DNA from 3 places in the Pseudomonas sp. HS6 genome. Region 2 is predicted to be linked to each of the others. Evidence: riboswitches for the same ligand, from Rfam matches in the RefSeq annotation. Region 2 holds a riboswitch; each other region holds the start of a gene.

Region 1 (5,822 bases), 2.0 Mb from region 2:
ACGATGTAACCACTGCGTCGCCAGGCTTCGGCATGCTCGGCGTAACATGGCGACAGCACGCCGACCTTGCCGGCACGACGCAATCGCGGCAGCAACTGAATGGCCATCTGCGAACCGGCCACCGGCAACACTTGCGCGGCGCCGTAGTAGTCACACGCAGCCTGCTCCAGACCGTCATCGGCTTCCGGCAACCGCGCCCAGGCCCGCTGCGGGATGTCCGGGACCGGAAACGGCCATGGCGCGAGACCAGTGGACAGGTCGAGCCAGTCTTCTTCCGCGATGCCGTATTCGAGCGCCGCCCTGCGCAGCCGGCCACCGTGTTCAAGCATAGAATTCAGCCCCCACGCAGAGAATCAGCAGCCATAACCATACCCCGCGCTGGACCAATTGCCAGCCGCGATCAATGGAATCGGCATCCGCCGGTGCGCCTTCGCCCAGTTGCGGACGCTCGTGCAACTCGCCGTGGTAAATCGCCGGACCACCCAGCTCGACGCCCAAGGCACCCGCGCCGGCGGCCATCACCGGGCCGGCGTTCGGGCTGTCCCATTTCGGCGCCTGGGTGCGCCAGCATTTCAGCGCCAGTCGGGTTTTGCCGAGCAGCGCGTAGGTCAACGCCACCAGCCGCGCAGGAATGTAGTTGAGGACGTCGTCGATTTTTGCCGCTGCCCAGCCGAAACGTTCGAAGCGTTCGTTGCGATAGCCCCACATCGCATCGAGCGTGTTGCTCAGGCGATAGAGCACCACGCCCGGCGCACCGGCCACGACAAACCAGAACAGTGCGGCGAACACGGCATCGCTGCCGTTCTCCAGCACCGATTCGGTGGCGGCGCGGGCGACAGCAGTGCTGTCCAGTTCACTGGTCTGGCGGCTGACCAGATAACCCACGCGTTTGCGCGCTTCTTCCAGATCATCGCTGCGCAGGGCCTTGGCCACCGGCTCGACGTGTTCGCCGAGGCTGCGCATGCCGAGAGCGCAATACAACGCGAGAATCTCGACGACCCAGCCGACATAAGGCGCCCAGGACAATGCCGTGGCCAGCAGGGTCAGCGGCAGCACTGCAATCACCCACGCAGTAACACCATGGCTGCGCCAGCCGCGACCGCCGCTATTGAAACGTTGCTCGATGCGCCCGGCGAAATTGCCGAACGCCACCAGCGGATGCCAGCGTTTCGGTTCACCCAGCAGCGCGTCCAGCGCAACCGCGGCGACACTCAACAACGCCACACTCATTGACTCACTCCCCAGAAATTTTCATACAGCAGCTCATTGAGCGGACGCACCTGCGCCCACCCTTCGAGTACCAGCATCGGCGCCGGATAGAATTCCTTGACTGGCCCCAGACAAAGAACCGCCAACGGCTTGGCCCCGACCGGCAGTTTCAGCAGATTGGCCAGCGCCTGCGGCTCGAACAGCGACACCCAGCCCATGCCCAGGCCTTCGGCGCGAGCCGCCAGCCACAGGTTCTGGATCGCGCAGGACAGCGACGCCATGTCCATCTCCGGCAGCGTGCGGCGGCCGAAAATGTGTCGCTCGCGATCGTCCATCAATGATGCAACCAGCACTTCGGCGCAATCATTGATGCCTTCGACTTTAAGCTTCATGAACTCGTCGCTGCGCTCGCCTAGGGCTTCGGCGGTGCGTACGCGTTCTTCCTCTACAAGATCCTGGATCTGGCCGCGCAAGGCGCGGTCGCTAATACGGATGAAGCGCCACGGCTGCATCAAGCCGACGCTCGGCGCCTGATGTGCGGCCTCAAGCAATCGGCGAAGCAATTCAGGCTCGACCGTGCCGCCGCTGAAGTGGCGCATGTCGCGACGTTCGGCGATGGCGCGATAGACCGCTTCGCGCTCGGTTTCAGTGAATGCGTTGTCGGTCATGGCACCAACAGTGCGGCAATCGCCGACGGATTCGACGGGAAGTAAAAATGCACGTACGAAGCGGTCATCCGCCCTTCCCGGTAAACCGCTTCCGCGCCGCGCCCGCCGTTGGGGCTGTGGCCACGGGCGATGGGGGTCAGTTCGGTGGTGGTCAGGGAATGGTGATAGGTGTGACCTCGCAGCAAGCCCTCCGGCAGTTCCACGGACTGCAACGCCAACGCAGCCAGTCGTTTTTGCATCACGGCATCACCGTTGAGCAAACCGACCAGTTCGGCGCGGGTACCTTCGACGTCGGTCAAGGAGTCGAGCAGATACAACATGCCGCCACATTCGGCGAGCAGCGGTTTGCCGGCGGCGTGATGTGCGCGGATCGCTTTGAGCATGTCGGTGTTCTGCGACAAGGCAACGTGGTGCAACTCCGGATAACCGCCGGGCAGGTACAAGCTGTCGGCCTCAGGTAATTGCGTATCGCGGATCGGCGAGAAGAAACTCAGCTCCGCGCCCATCGCCCTTAGAAGGTCGAGACTGGCGCCATAGGTGAAGGCGAAGGCTTCGTCACGGGCGACGGCAATCCGTACGCCTTCGAGCAGTCTTTCGTTCTTGACGATTTCTGGCGCAGCGAATTCCACGGCCGGTGGCAGCGCTACCTCGCAGGTACTGGCCAGCGCTTCAGCGGCGGCGTCGAGGCGCAGATCGAGGTCATTGAGTTCGCTGGCCTGCACCAGACCGAGATGGCGGCTTGGCAATTCGATCCCGGTTTCCCGGGACAATGCGCCGTACCAGCGCAGGCCTTCGGTGAGACTGCCTTCAAGCAACTGCGCGTGGCGCACAGTGCCGACACGGTTGGCCAGCACGCCGGCGAACGGCAAGTCCGGCTGATAGCGCGCCAGCCCCAGGGCCAAGGCGCCGAAGGTCTGGGCCATGGCGGTGCCGTCGATCACGCCGAGCACCGGCACGCCGAAGTGCCGCGCCAGATCGGCGCTCGACGGTGTGCCGTCGAACAAGCCCATCACGCCTTCGATCAGGATCAGATCCGCTTCAGCGGCGGCTTCCCACAACAGACGTCGACTTTCCTGCTCGCCGACCATCCACATGTCCAGTTGATAGACCGGCGCACCGCTGGCACGTTCGAGGATCATCGGGTCGAGAAAATCCGGGCCGCATTTGAACACGCGAACCTTGCGCCCCTGATTGCGATGCAGGCGAGCCAGCGCGGCGGTGACGGTGGTCTTGCCCTGGCCGGAGGCCGGCGCGGCGATCAGTACCGCCGGGCAGTGACGTGGTTGATTCAAAGTTCGACGCCTTTCTGCGCTTTGATACCGGCCTGAAAGGCGTGCTTGATCATGCCCATTTCGGTGACGGTGTCGCCCATCTCGATCATTTCCGGCTTCGCAGCGCGACCCGTGACGATCACATGCTGCATCGGCGGACGAGCCTGCAGATCGCTGAGTACCTGATCCAGATCGAGGTAGCCATGCTTGAGGGCGATGTTCAGTTCATCGAGCACCACCAGACCGATCGACGGATCACGCAACAGCTCACGGGAGACTTCCCAGGCAGCCTCGGCGGCGGCGATGTCACGCTGGCGGTCCTGGGTTTCCCAGGTGAAGCCTTCGCCCATCACGTGAAAGCGCACCTGCTCGGGGAATCTACGGAAAAACAATTCTTCGCCTGTGCTGTTACGACCCTTGATGAACTGCACCACGCCGCACTGCATGCCGTGGCCCATGGCGCGGGCAAGCATGCCGAACGCCGAGCTGCTTTTGCCTTTGCCGTTGCCGGTCAACACCAGCACCAGACCGCATTCATCTGGTGAATTGGCGATGCGCTCGTCGATCACGGCTTTTTTACGCTGCATGCGCGCCAGGTGACGCTCGTCGCGTTCGGGGGAATCAGTCATGAGGGAGCTCTCCGTTGAGGCTGGATAACGGCGGGCAGGCACAAGAATAGACGGCAAAAAGCCTGGCATCGCCCACCGTGATGCCGCTGGATGGATCAGGCCGGTCTCCGGGCTCATGAGCGGCGTTGGCCTGGCTGCGCGCCTTCCCGCTTTGCAGCAGTGGCATCGGACGCAGCTTTTACTCATTTACCGTTGCGGGGGCAGCGCCGGGATCGCGAGGGTTCTTCGCTTGAAGACCCGCCTCACCGGCTTCCCTGTTTCACTCTGTCGACAGCGGTCACAGAGCACCTGAAACAAGCCGCGAAGGTTAGAGGGTTGGGGGTGGAGCGTCAAATGAAGAGGCCCCCTGAAAGCGAATAACTGCCGTCGATCAATTATCTGACGCCAATCTTGTGCCACACTGTCAGCAGTGATATCAAAGAGCCATGCTTTTTGAACGCAGAGAGCACATCACAATAACAAGGGAGAGCACCATGCAAGGCATGATCATCAGCAATCCGCGGCTGGAATTCCTGCGCCCGGTGCTGGAACGATGGTTTGACTGTATCGACCGCTACAACGCCGTGCGCGGCGACAACGACACACCGTACTGGCACGACGAAAAAGCCAACCTCGGCCTGCTGTCAGCCGCCGCGTGGATGGCAGAACTGGTGACACTGCGCGATACCGCCACGCGCAAACAGAACGAGGAAGGCGAACGCAATGCCCGCGCCGACCTGTTCCTGGCCGGCGCCGAAGATCGCGCCTACATCCAGGCAACCCAGCGCTGGCCACGCGTCAACAGCCTGAATCTGACCCAGGCCCTGGTCGATATCACCAGCGATGCGAAGCGCATCAGCTACGCCAGCGATCTCAAACTTGGCTGCCTGTTCGTCGCCCCACAGAAAGCCCAGCACAGCGCCAGCCCGGAAGAATTGCAGGACATGGTCGACGACCTGCAAAAGGAACACACCTGCGCCGTCGCCTGGTACTTCCCGTACGCCTACCGCAAATTGCGCAGCGAGGCTGGCAACTATCACCCCGGCATTGCCGTGCTGTTCAAGGAAGCTCGCGGCTGAGGGGGGGACCATCGGCTCGCGCACTTATGTATGATTAGAAATGCATTCATAAGGGAAGATAAATAATGCGCAAGCCCCACCTCGTTTTCGTCATCGCACTTGCCGGAGGGCTCACCGCCTGTGGTGAATCCTCCAGCCTGCAAGTTTCCGACGGCACCGGCCCGTCTCCAAAACTCCCCGAACCGAACAAGACCCTGATTCCGACGGTGAACATCGCCCCGGCGATCGGCTGGCCGGCCGGCGCGAAACCGACGCCAGCGGCAGGCACTCAAGTGGCAGCGTTTGCCGAGAACCTCGATCACCCGCGCTGGCTATACATGCTGCCCAACGGCGATGTGCTGGTGGCGGAAACCAATGCCCCGCCAAAACCGGACGATAGCAAAGGCATACGTGGCTGGGTGAAGAAAAAAGTCATGGACCGCGCCGGCGCCGGCGTCCCCAGTCCGAACCGCATCACCCTGTTGCGCGATGCCGATCACGACGGCGTGGCGGAAACCCGCACGGTATTTCTGCAAAATCTGAATTCACCGTTCGGCATGACGCTAGTCGGTAACGATCTGTACGTCGCCGACACCGACCGCCTGCTGCGCTTTCACTACGAGCCCGGCGCAACGGAAATCAAGAGCCAGCCGATCAAGGTCGTGGATCTGCCGGGCGGCACGCTCAACCATCACTGGACCAAGAACGTCATCGCCAGCAAGGACGGCAGCAAGCTGTACGTTACGGTCGGCTCGAACAGCAACGTCGGCGAAAACGGCCTGGATCAGGAGGAAGGTCGCGCGGCGATCTGGGAAGTGGACCGGGCGACCGGCAATCACCGGATCTTCGCCTCGGGCATTCGCAATCCCAACGGCCTGGCCTGGGAGCCGCAAAGCGGAGCATTGTGGACAGCAGTGAACGAGCGTGACGATATCGGCAGCGACCTGGTGCCGGACTACATCACCTCGGTCAAGGACGGCGGCTTCTATGGCTGGCCGTTCAGCTATT
Region 2 (5,822 bases):
CTTTGTTGAGGATCACCAGGTCGGCGCTGGCCAGTTGATCGGCGAACAGTTCGTGCAGTGGCGATTCGTGGTCCAGGTTCGGGTCGAGTTTGCGCTGGGCGTCGACCTGATCCGGGAACGCGGCGAAGGTGCCGGCGGCCACGGCCGGGCTGTCGACTACGGTGATCACGGCGTCAACGGTGCAGGCGCTGCGAATTTCCGGCCACTGGAAGGCTTGCACCAGCGGTTTTGGCAGGGCCAGGCCCGAGGTTTCGATCAGGATATGGTCGAGGTCGCCGCGACGGGCCACCAGTTCGCGCATCACCGGGAAGAACTCTTCCTGCACCGTGCAGCACAGGCAGCCGTTGGCCAGTTCGTAGACGCGGCCGGTGGCTTCTTCTTCGGTGCAGCCGATAGTGCACTGCTTGAGGATTTCACCGTCGATGCCCAGCTCGCCAAACTCGTTGACGATCACCGCGATGCGGCGGCCCTGGGCGTTATCGAGCATGTGCCGCAGCAAGGTGGTTTTACCCGAGCCGAGGAAGCCGGTGACGATGGTGACAGGGAGTTTGGCCAGTGTTTTCATCGGATGCCCTTTGGCAAGGTGGCGGGCATACGGGACGAGACCGGCAACGCGGATGCGTGCCTGGAGAGTTCGCCACCGGATCACCCCGCCCGGTTGAAAGTGAGAATCTGTGACGAGGCAGGTCTCCTGGCTGACGGTGTTCGGGCCTTGGCCCGGTTTTCGCTGCGCCTTCCCGCTGGCTCTGGGTTGAGTTGGCAGTGGCGTGGCAGCGAACAGCACCGTTCACAGTTGCGGGGGCAGCCGCGGCTTGGACCGCGTTCCCTTCTTAGCTTCGGCGTGGGCCGAAGAACCTCGAAAGCGCAAGGCTACGCATGGGTTCGTGATGGGTCAATGGGCGTTGTTTTTCGGTTTTGGGATTTGTGAGCATATCCGTTGCTGCGGTAACGGCTTCCTAGGGTTCCGCCCTTACGGCGGGTCACTTTTGACAAACGCCCGGAATGCCGGCCCAGTCAAAAGTAACCAAAAAGTCTTGGCCCCGGCGTACGGCACTTCGCAGAGGCTCAGTGTTCCCTCGCTACGGTGTCTATCAGGGGGCATCGCCTACGGTTTGCTTCGCTGCACCTCCTCTCGATGTATGCGGCTACGCCGCACGGCGCTGCGCGCCTACCCCCTGATGGACACCTCCGCTCGGCCTGCCGAAGGGGCAAAAAATCAAAAGCCAGAGCCAGAGCCAGAGCCAGAGCCAGAGCAAAATCCAGATCAAGAGCCCCTCACCCTAGCCCTCTCCCGGAGGGAGAGGGGACTGATCGAGGCGTTTGGGAGAGGTTCGCCGACGTGCGATATCGCGTTGAACTCAGGTTTTGAAAAACACACGAATCAGCTCCCTTTCCTCGGGGAGAGGGAGCTGATCGAGTGGTTTGGCAGAGGTACGCCGACATGCGATACCGCGTTGAACTCAGGCGTTGAAAAGCCCACAAATCGGCTCCCTCTCCTAGGGGAGAGGGCTGGGGTGAGGGGTGAATCCACCACAAAACCAAAGCCGAACACGCCATGCCCCTCCCCACTCAAAACGATGAGCGTTAGCTCAAGTGAAGCTTTTGACCTCAAGGCCCGTCGGCAGGCTGAGTGGAGGGATTGATCCGGGGGTGGGAGCGCAGCGACCGTTTGGCGAAGCCAAACACATCGAGAGGAGGTGCAGCGAAGCAAACCGTAGGCGATGCCCCCGGATCAATCCCGGAGCGAAGGAACCCCGAGCCTCAGCGAGGGGCCGAACGTCAGGGTGCAGCCTTTTTGGTTACTTTTGAGGCGTTTGTCAAAAGTGACCCGCCGTAAGGGCGGAACCCTAAGAAGCCGTTACCGCAGCAACGGATATGCCCCCAATCCCAATTGACTCAAATCCCCCCCTCATGGTCTCCTACACAACTTGTTACGGGTGCCCTTCACAGGGTGAAACGGGAAACCGGTGAATCATGTGCTTTACTCTAAAGCCATGTCAGTCCGGTGCTGCCCCCGCAACGGTAAGCGAGCGAAGTGTCAGATCCACTGTGCCCCCGGGCATGGGAAGGTGACGCTTGCAGGTCGGCCTGACGCCAACCCCTCGTGAGCCCGGAGACCGGCCCGCAACACACAGTGCGCATCTTGCGTCACTGAACATAACAAACCCGCGGTGGGCGGGCGCTGTTCGAACCTCTGCGTGCCCGACTCGCAGGGGTTTTCATGCGCACCGTTCACCCGCTGACACTCCAGAGGGAAGCGCCATGTCGATCATCAGCAGCACCGGCAGCAATACGGACAAAATCTCCAGCACCACCACCCTGAGCCAACGCCTGACCGCTGCGGTCTTCGCGTCGATCCTGGGTGCCAGCCTGGTCTACTTCGCCGGTTTCTCGCACATCGAAGCGGTGCACAACGCCGCGCACGATACCCGCCACAGCGCCGCGTTCCCGTGCCACTGAGACCTGACGACATGATCAAGCGTATTGCGCAGACCGCAGGTTTCACCGGCCTTCTGGCCGCCCTGCTCCTGACGTTGCTGCAAAGCTTTTGGGTGTCGCCGCTGATTCTCCAGGCAGAGACCTTCGAGAAAGCCGAGCCGGTTGCCGAAGTCCACGAACACGCCGCCGGCACCGCCGCCCACACCCACGATGCCGAAGCCTGGGAGCCGGAAGATGGCTGGCAACGCGTGGTTTCCACCACTGGCGGCAATCTGGTCGTGGCCGTGGGGTTCGCCCTGATGCTGGCCGGTCTTTACACGCTGCGTGCGCCGACCAAAACCTCGCAAGGCCTGCTCTGGGGCCTGGCGGGTTACGCGACTTTCGTGCTCGCCCCGACACTGGGCCTGCCGCCTGAACTGCCGGGCACCGCTGCCGCAGACCTGGCGTCGCGCCAGATGTGGTGGATCGGTACTGCCGCGTCTACCGCTGCTGGCCTGGCCTTGATCGTGTTCGGTGGCAACTGGCTGCTGAAGATCCTCGGCGTGGCGATCCTCGCCGTGCCGCACATCATCGGTGCTCCGCAACCGCAAGTGCATTCGATGCTCGCGCCGGAAGCACTGGAAGCTCAGTTCAAAATCGCTTCGCAGTTGACCAACGTGGCGTTCTGGCTGGCCCTGGGCCTGATCAGCGCCTGGTTGTTCCGCCGCAAAAGCGATGGTCAATACCACGCATGACCGATGACAGCGCAGCGCCGACCTTTGTGGTCGGCCTGGGCTGCCAGCGCGGCTGCCCGGCCAGTACGCTGCGCGCCTTGCTCGACCAGGCTCTGCAGGCCCATCGCATCGAACTCGATGCGGTCAAAGCGCTGGCCAGCATCGACCTGAAACGCGACGAACCCGGACTGCAAGAACTGGCGGCACAACTGGCGCTGCCGTTGCTGTACTTCAGCAGCGAAGAGCTGGCCAGTTATCAGCAACGCCTTAGTCATCATTCGCAGATCGCTTTCGAACGCACCGGTTGCTACGGCGTGGCGGAAAGTGCCGCACTGGCGCTTGCCGAACAACTGATCCAGGCCCCGGCAAAACTGCTGATTTCCCGGCAAAAATACGCCCAGGCAACCCTGGCATTGGCCGGCGCGGCATAAATTCCCGATAATCCCCGCTTTCGATCATGAGCATTCTTCATCTGAAGTGCTCTTGAAGCCTCGACCTGCCCTACTTTCACAGGATCCAACGATGACCGTTTACTTCATCGGCGCCGGCCCCGGCGACCCGGAATTGATCACTGTCAAAGGCCAGCGGCTGATCCGCAGCTGCCCGGTGATCATCTATGCAGGTTCGCTGGTGCCCACGGCAGTGCTGGACGGTCATTCGGCTGAAATCGTGGTCAACAGCGCCGAGTTGCACCTGGAACAGATCATCGATCTGATCAAGGACGCCCACGCCAAAGGCCAGGATGTGGCGCGCGTGCATTCGGGCGATCCGAGCCTGTATGGCGCCATCGGCGAGCAGATTCGCTATCTGCGCGAGTTGGAAATCCCGTTCGAGATCATTCCCGGCGTTACGGCCACCGCCGCTTGCGCCGCGCTATTAGGCGCCGAGCTCACACTGCCGGACATTTCGCAAAGCGTGATCCTGACCCGTTACGCGGACAAGACCGCGATGCCTGCCGGCGAGGAACTGGGCAACCTGGCGCAGCACGGGGCGACCATGGCGATTCATCTGGGGGTCAATCATTTGCAGAAGATCCTTGCCGAGTTGCTGCCGCACTACGGAGCGGACTGCCCGATTGCGGTGATCCACCGGGCGACGTGGCCGGATCAGGACTGGGTGACGGGAACACTGGAGGATATTGCCGGGAAAGTGGCCGCCAAGGGGTTTCGGCGAACGGCGTTGATTCTGGTTGGACGGGTGTTGGGTAGCGATCATTTCAGTGAGTCGTCGCTGTATCGCGCGGGGCATGCGCATTTGTATCGCCCCTGAAGACCACTTCGCGAGCAAGCTCGCTCCCACAGAGGATTTGTGAACGACAAAGGTCCAATGTGGGAGCGAGCTTGCTCGCGAAGGTTCTTGAATTTCACGCAAAAAAAACGGCGCTCACGGGGCGCCGTTTTTTATGCCGCAGCGAACGCCTTAGTAGTAGGCGTTTTCTTTCTGCGTGTGGTCGGTCACGTCGCGAACGCCCTTGAGCTCCGGAATGCGCTCGAGCAAGGTGCGCTCGATGCCTTCCTTCAGAGTCACGTCCGCCTGGCCGCAGCCTTGGCAACCGCCACCGAACTGCAGCACGGCAATGCCGTCTTCAACGACATCGATCAGGCTGACCTGACCGCCGTGGCTGGCCAGCCCCGGGTTGATTTCGGTTTGCAGGTAATAGTTGATGCGCTCGTTGACTGGGCTGTCGGCGTTGACCATCGGTACTTTGGCGTTTGGTGCCTTGATGGTCAGCTGGCCGCCCATGCGGTCGGTGGCGTAGTCGACGACAGCATCGTCGAGGAACGCTTCGCTGAACGAGTCGATGTAAGCGGTGAAGCTTTTCAGCCCCAGCGCAGTGTCTTCAGGTTTCTCTTCGCCCGGCTTGCAGTAGGCAATGCAGGTTTCGGCGTACTGGGTGCCAGGCTGGGTGATGAAGACGCGGATGCCGATACCCGGGGTGTTCTGCTTGGACAGCAGATCGGCCAGGTAATCATGGGCGGCGTCGGTAATGGTAATAGCGGTCATGGAAACTCCTCGCAGGCTTGGGGCGGAGTTTACGCCAATCGGCGCGCGGCACAAAGTCCTAGTATTTACGTAGGAATAGTTCGCAAATCGGCTAAACGCCAGGCTCACCGTCAATCCGCGCTTTAAGCCACTGATAGCTGCGTTTTTCTACCCATTCGTAGCTCAGCCACGAACCGATACCGATGGCCAGCGCGCAGACAAAAAACATCGAATACGGGTTGATCCCATAACGTCGGGCCAGATAACCACCGGCCGACAGCACCAGCACGTGCATCAGATACACCGAGTACGAACAGTCGCCCAGCAGCTTGAGCAACCTGTTGCGTTCGACATGGCGCTCCAGCGCCATGCTTGCCATGACCAGAACTGCGCTGGGTACGCCCCAATTCAGCAATCGGGGTTCCGGCGACAGGTGATAGATCGCCAGCAACGCCGCACCGATCCCCAGCAACGGCAGCCAGAGGGCCGGCCCGATCCAGCCGCGACGATAGAGCATGCCGATGCCAATCCCCAACAGGAACTCATAAACGATGTCCGAGCGATAAAACTCGCTGACCCAGCCAAACCCGGTCCACGCCTGGCACACCGCAAACAACAGCGCCGCGACCACTAATAACCGGACTTGTAGCCGGAACAACAGCGCCCAGGCGAACAACACGTAGAACA
Region 3 (5,822 bases), 670 kb from region 2:
GACGTCACACCATTACCGAAGGCCGAGGCAAATCCGCCGACCACCAGATCCGGCTTCTGCGCGTACAACACTTCGCTGGACGGATAGCGGGTCGAGATCACTGGAACACCGAAATATTGGGTCTGAGGCGTACCGGTGTCATCCAGATAGGCAACGCCTGCCAGCGCCGGGCCGGCGCCCAACGCCAACACAAGATCCGCCGCATGCTGATTGAGAGCGACAATCCGCGACGGTGTCGACACCGGCAGGTGCCAGGTCTCGCCACAATTGCGGTAATCATCTGCCACAACCGGAGAAGCGCAGAGCAGGGCACCCGCCAGCACACACAGCGTTCTCACGAGCGCTCCTTGATCAACAGATCCTCGACCACTTCGCCGCCCACCAGGTGCACCTCGACTAACCGCTGCGCATCCGCGTGGCTGCGTACGCCATACCAGCAGGTCTCCGGATACACCGTCATGACCGGTCCCAGATTGCACGGAAACTGACAGTGCGTACGCGTCAGCAAAACCCCGCAAGGGGTCTCGATGCGGTCGTGTGCCAGCAAGTGCCGACGCAGGGTTTTCCATAGCTGCAAGGCGCCGCGCTGGGTGCAGCGCGGGCCGGTGCAGAGGAACACGTGGCGGGCATGGGCGGGGATGTGCGACCAGTCCGGGTGCGTGTCGACGCCGTCGATGGTTTTGATCTCCGCCATCAGAATCGGTACGTGTAGCGCACTTCGGAGGTGAACGGCCGCCCGAGGTTGTCGACGTTGTTCGAACGGCTGGTGACGTAATCGCGGTCGAACAGGTTTTCCACCAGCAGGCTCACCCGGTGCTGATGGGCGCTGTCGAGGTAACGATAGGCGTCGGCATCCACCACCGAGTAATGGCCGTACTCGACCTGTTTCGAGCTGATCACATCGCGGATGTAGCGGATCGCACCGCCGGCGCCCCACATCTGGTCAACCGACTCATAGCCGACGCGCGAGCGGGCGAAAAAGCTCGGCACATCGTTGAGCGTGACGCCAGCACGCGATTCGGTGAGGTTGCGGGTCATGTCAGCTTGCAAGCTCCATTGCTCGTTGAGCGCGAGTTTGGCGTCCGCCTCGAAACCGCGCATCTGGATCTGTCCCTGGCCGTTGACCCACTGGATATCGTCGAGGGTAATCAGGTCGTCGATCTTGCGTTTGAACAGGGTGACGCTGGCACTGAACTCGCGATCGAGCAGCAGGCCTTTGTAGTCGAGGCCGAGTTCGGCGTTGCGACTTTTCTCGGGTTTCAGGTTGCGGTTACCCAACTCGTCGCCCGGTTCGTTGACGAACAGTTGCTCGGCGTTCGGCAGTTTGTAAGCCGTGCCGTACTGACCGCGCACAGACCAGTTTTCGCTTAGGTCGTACAGCGAAGTGAGCATGCCGACCGTGGCGCTGTCGCCGCCGCTCATAGCCTCGTGACGGATGCCGATGCTCGGGTGCCAGTCGGGCAGGCTGTCGATCTGCGGGCGCAACTGAGTGTAGAGCGCGTGGGCTTCGGCCTTGTCGTTGTCGATGATCAGCACATCGTCCTGGCCCTTGAACCACTGGTTGTCCGTACCGAACACCAGCACATGGCCACCGGGTAATTCAGCCTTGCCTTCGGCCTGCACACCCCAGTCGGTGAAGCCCCAGTAGTCGTTGTGATTGATGGTTTTTGTGCCGCCATTGGCGGTGTTGTTGATACGCGTGTAGCGGGTGTCCCAGTCGTTGATGTGGCCTTTGACGAAATAGCTCAGGCGCTCGTTGATGTTCTGTTCGAAGGTCGCCGTGGCGATCTGCTGGATGCGGTCGTTGGTGGTCTTGTGGTTGTCGACCGGGCGGGCGAAGTCGAGGTTGGCGTCGGCGTATTGGTAGAACAGCTCCATACGCGCATCGTCGCCAAAGGACTGAATGGCCTTGCCGCCGAACGTGGTGACTTCGTAGGCGCGATTCTTTTCGCTGTCGTTCTTGATGTCGCGATTGCGAAATGGCTGATAACCGTCCGAAACGTTATGGCTGACGTACGCCAGCAGGCCCAGGTCGCCGAAACCGTTGGTGAAGATGTTCTCGACCCGCGCATCCTCGGTGGTGCCGCCGAACGTGTCCACGCCCATGTTCACTTCGCCGGAGGCTTTGCGGGACTGCGGGCTGCGCGTGACGATGTTGATCACGCCGGACACGGCCTGAGTGCCGAACAGCAGGCTTTGCCCTCCCTTGAGCACTTCGATGCGTTCTATGGCATTGGCCGGCAGGGTGTCCAGATACAGGCCGCCGTACAGGCGATTGTTCAGGCGTACGCCGTCGAGCAGGATCAGCGTGTCATCGTTGCGCCCGCCCAGCAGGGAGTAAGTGCCGTAGTCGAACGGGCCGTTTTTCGGCGCGACGTACAGGCCGGGAATAAACATTTGCATAACGCGGGTGACATCGGCGCTGGGGCCGGCGCGCTCGATCTGCTCGCGGGTGACAATCTCGACTTTGCTGCCGAACTGCGCCATGTCGGCCACGGTCGTGGACTCCACAGAGGGCGCGGAAACGATTTGCTGAGTGAGTTCGAGCGGCGCGTCATCCGCCAGCAACAGGGGGCTGAACAGACAGCCAAGCAACAGGGATGGAGCCGGAGTGTTGAAAGGTCGAATCATTGTCTTCTCGAAAGGATCTTCGCAGAAGAGCATGCAGGAGAAGGCATCGCGCACACGCCGACACCGGCCCATGCCCGCCCACCGCAGGATTTTGCCAAACAGACATTTCAGGCCGGTCTCCGGGCTCGCGCGTATGGACGCTTTCACCTTCCCATGGCCTTCTGGCCACAGTGGTGTATCGAAAGCATCACGCGCCTACCGTTGCGGGGGCAGCACCGGACTTGTTCAAAAAGAACGTACCGGTTTCCCGTTTCACCCCATGCACGGCGGCATGGGACACCTGAAACAGGGCGGCATCTGAACACTCGGATGACCGCTCGTCAACATGGGTTGCGGATGACCGTTGCGGATTATTCGACAGCCGCCAGCGTTCTCACGTCTGAAAAAATCGATCCGGACGGCACGCGCTCAACGCAGAGGAGTCCTCTCCTTCGATGATTTCCTCACTGGCCAGACGACCCACAACCGCCGCCAGCGTCACGCCCGGATGCATCGTGCAGACGTAGACGCCATCGGCTTCGGGGAGATAGCCGATCACGGGTATGCCGTCCGCAGCAATGGGTCTGAGCCCGACACACGCCGATTCCGGTTCGATGGAAATGATCCCGCTCAATTCGTTCTGGATGGCAGCTGCGGTTCGTAGCGCTATTGCTTCAGGGCGGTTTTCCAGGGCGTCGTCCAGATAGTCCTCCGCCGCCAGCAAAACCCCTACCGAGTCTTGTCTCACTTCCATTTCAGGACTGGAAATCAGCGTGTTCACCCGATCGGGTTGCATCCGGTAGCGGATGAAAATGGCGGGGGAGGCCTCGATTGGAAGGGGCAGGTTCAGGCTCTGCGTCAGTTGCGTGATACCGGTCCCGGCGGCCAGTATGACCACGTCGCACTCGATGATACTCATCGCGGTCTCGATGCCTGTCACCCTGGCGTCGCGGGTAGTCAAACCGAGCACTCTGGTTTGCGTAAGCACTTTTGCGCCAAGTGTCTGGGCACCTGCGATCAATGCGTGGGTGGCTTGTACGGCGTCCAGTGCACCCTCTTCGCAATCGTAAAAAGCCTGTTGCGGGGGACGCCTGAGATTGGGCTCAAGTTCGAGCACTTGCGGCTGAGACAGCTGTGTCGTGGAGGGGGGGATTGGCGGCTGGCAGCCCGTTATCCGACCCCGCGCCGTATGACAGGGAACCGGTCCATCGAATCTCCAGCCCGGGCAACTGTGCTTCGAGTCGACGGTATTCCTGAATGGCTGCCCCACGAATTTGTGCGACAGGATCAGGCCCGCTGTGTGAGGTGTTGATCCATGCAAACGAGCGCCCGGTCACACCGCTTGCGATATCTCCAGCTTCGACCACGGTCACCTCCGCGCCCTTGCAGGCCAGGTGATACGCAACAGACGCGCCGACGATGCCGGCACCTACGACCACGACACGTTTAACAGTCCCTGTTCCCATTTCAATCTCCATTTTTCTGGCTACGCGGTGCTTTGTTGCACGAAACGTTCGATCAGCCACCGCGCCGCAGGGCCCGGTGGCACATCGGTGCGGTAGATGGCGTCGAAGGTGTATTGCCCGCTGGCGTACTCCGACAAATTCAGTTGTACCAGTCGGCCGTTGTCCAGATCCTCCTGAATCATCGGCCTCGGCATGTTCCCCCAGCCGATGCCTTCACGCAGCAACATGTGTTTGGCGCCCAGGTCCGCCAGGCGCCAGGTGCGGTTGCTCAGCACGGCGAACTCCTTGTCCTGAGTCAGTCGCGAGCGGTCGGACAGCACCAGTTGCGTGTGCTCGCGCCCGGCACCCGGAACGTTGGTTTCGCCTGAGGCCAGCGGATGATTCGGCGCCGCCACCGGAATCAGCTCGACGCTGCCGATGCCGATTCTTTCGATGCCGTTGATGCCGTCGTTCATCGGCCCGCTGACGCCGACCACCGCGCCGCGATTGATCACCCGTTCGGTCACGGCACCGAGTGCTTCCATGTGCAGGTGCAAGGCGACGGTGGGGAATTCTTCCCGAAAGGATTTCAGCGCATCGACTACGCGCTCGGCAGGCAGCATCACATCGAGCACCACATGCACTTCGGCTTCCAGCCCCTGAAGCAGGCCTTTGACCTTGGCGCGCAAGCCGTGCACGCCGTTGGCAATGGTCCGGGCTTCGGCCAGCACAGTACGGCCGGCGTCAGTCAGTTGCGGCTTGCGGGTGGTCTCGCGATCGAACAGGGTCACGCCCAATTGCGTCTCCAGGTTGGCGATCGAGTAGCTGATGACCGACGTCGCGCGGTGAAGCTTGCGTGCAGCGGCTGCAAAACTGCCAACTTCAACGACCGTCAGGAATACGCGCAGTTGATCGAGTGTCGGTGTGCCTGGATCGGAGATCATGCCTGTTTCCTCGAATCGCCATTGAGCCCGCGTTTGGACTAGAGTCGGCAGCTTACCTATTTTGTCGAACGTAATGATCTAAATTAGTCGGCTATTCAGATGAGCTGTCGAGGCGCAACATTTCTTCATCCGGACGGTTCAGGTCGAACCGGACCCCATTGAAGGAAATACTCCCATGGCTACTTCTGCAAACATCGCTCAAACAAAGGCTACTGAACAGAACGCTTCCGACACTAAACAAGCTTCGGCTGCCTTGATCGGCCGCGTATTGCTCAGCGTGATTTTCATTCTCTCCGGTTTTTCCAAACTCGCCGCTCCGGCCATGATGATCGGTTACATCGGCTCTGTCGGTCTGCCGCTGCCACAAGTGGCGCTGGCAGTGGCGATCATCGTCGAAGTTGGTGGTGGTCTGGCGCTGATCGCCGGATACCGTACCCGCACCGTCGCCGCTGTACTGGCCGCTTTCAGCGTGTTTACCGCGCTGGCCTTCCACAGTGCGCTGGCTGACCAGAACCAGTTCATCCACTTCTTCAAGAACATCGCCATGGCCGGAGGCCTGTTGCAGGTCGTGGCCTTCGGCGCCGGCCGCTTCAGCCTCGACGCTCGTCGCGGTTGATACCCGAGCGCGGTGAAGGACAGGTTCCTTCACCGCGCTTCAGCATTTTTTGTTGGCCGCACCCCGCGACACAATCGAGTAATCATCATGACCGTTCAGCAACAACTTTCTGGCTATACCCGTGAAACTCAAAACCTGCGAGCCATTCGCTACCGCACCAGCGGCAGCGGGCACGGCTCGATCGTCCGGCTGATGAGCCCATCTGAT

Evidence for each region. A riboswitch is a leader RNA that binds a small molecule or an ion and turns the genes downstream of it on or off. The one in region 2 is predicted to bind cobalamin.
Region 1: it holds a riboswitch for cobalamin, as region 2 does, so the genes downstream of both, cobO (cob(I)yrinic acid a,c-diamide adenosyltransferase) here and JJN09_RS04245 (CbtB domain-containing protein) in region 2, are expected to answer to the same signal.
Region 3: it holds a riboswitch for cobalamin, as region 2 does, so the genes downstream of both, JJN09_RS07195 (TonB-dependent siderophore receptor) here and JJN09_RS04245 (CbtB domain-containing protein) in region 2, are expected to answer to the same signal.

The regions. Positions count from the first base shown of each region.
Region 1 covers NZ_CP067412.1:5,498,597-5,504,418, reverse strand. The annotation lists gene cobD (threonine-phosphate decarboxylase CobD) at 1-329, opposite strand, end outside; gene cbiB (adenosylcobinamide-phosphate synthase CbiB) at 322-1,230, opposite strand; gene bluB (5,6-dimethylbenzimidazole synthase) at 1,227-1,877, opposite strand; gene JJN09_RS24950 (cobyrinate a,c-diamide synthase) at 1,874-3,169, opposite strand; gene cobO (cob(I)yrinic acid a,c-diamide adenosyltransferase) at 3,166-3,777, opposite strand; cobalamin riboswitch at 3,858-4,084, opposite strand; gene JJN09_RS24940 (hypothetical protein) at 4,251-4,835, shown strand; gene JJN09_RS24935 (sorbosone dehydrogenase family protein) at 4,901-5,822, shown strand, end outside.
Region 2 covers NZ_CP067412.1:914,959-920,780, reverse strand. The annotation lists gene cobW (cobalamin biosynthesis protein CobW) at 1-565, opposite strand, end outside; cobalamin riboswitch at 664-874, opposite strand; cobalamin riboswitch at 1,919-2,141, shown strand; gene JJN09_RS04245 (CbtB domain-containing protein) at 2,263-2,460, shown strand; gene JJN09_RS04240 (CbtA family protein) at 2,472-3,173, shown strand; gene JJN09_RS04235 (cobalamin biosynthesis protein) at 3,170-3,583, shown strand; gene cobM (precorrin-4 C(11)-methyltransferase) at 3,675-4,421, shown strand; gene nfuA (Fe-S biogenesis protein NfuA) at 4,572-5,156, opposite strand; gene JJN09_RS04220 (acyltransferase) at 5,248-5,822, opposite strand, start outside.
Region 3 covers NZ_CP067412.1:1,588,579-1,594,400, reverse strand. The annotation lists gene JJN09_RS07205 (ABC transporter substrate-binding protein) at 1-338, opposite strand, end outside; gene JJN09_RS07200 (ferredoxin) at 335-694, opposite strand; gene JJN09_RS07195 (TonB-dependent siderophore receptor) at 694-2,631, opposite strand; cobalamin riboswitch at 2,724-2,930, opposite strand; partial or broken gene JJN09_RS07190 (NAD(P)/FAD-dependent oxidoreductase) at 3,005-4,076, opposite strand; gene JJN09_RS07185 (LysR family transcriptional regulator) at 4,097-4,999, opposite strand; gene JJN09_RS07180 (DoxX family protein) at 5,175-5,615, shown strand; gene JJN09_RS07175 (pirin family protein) at 5,703-5,822, shown strand, end outside.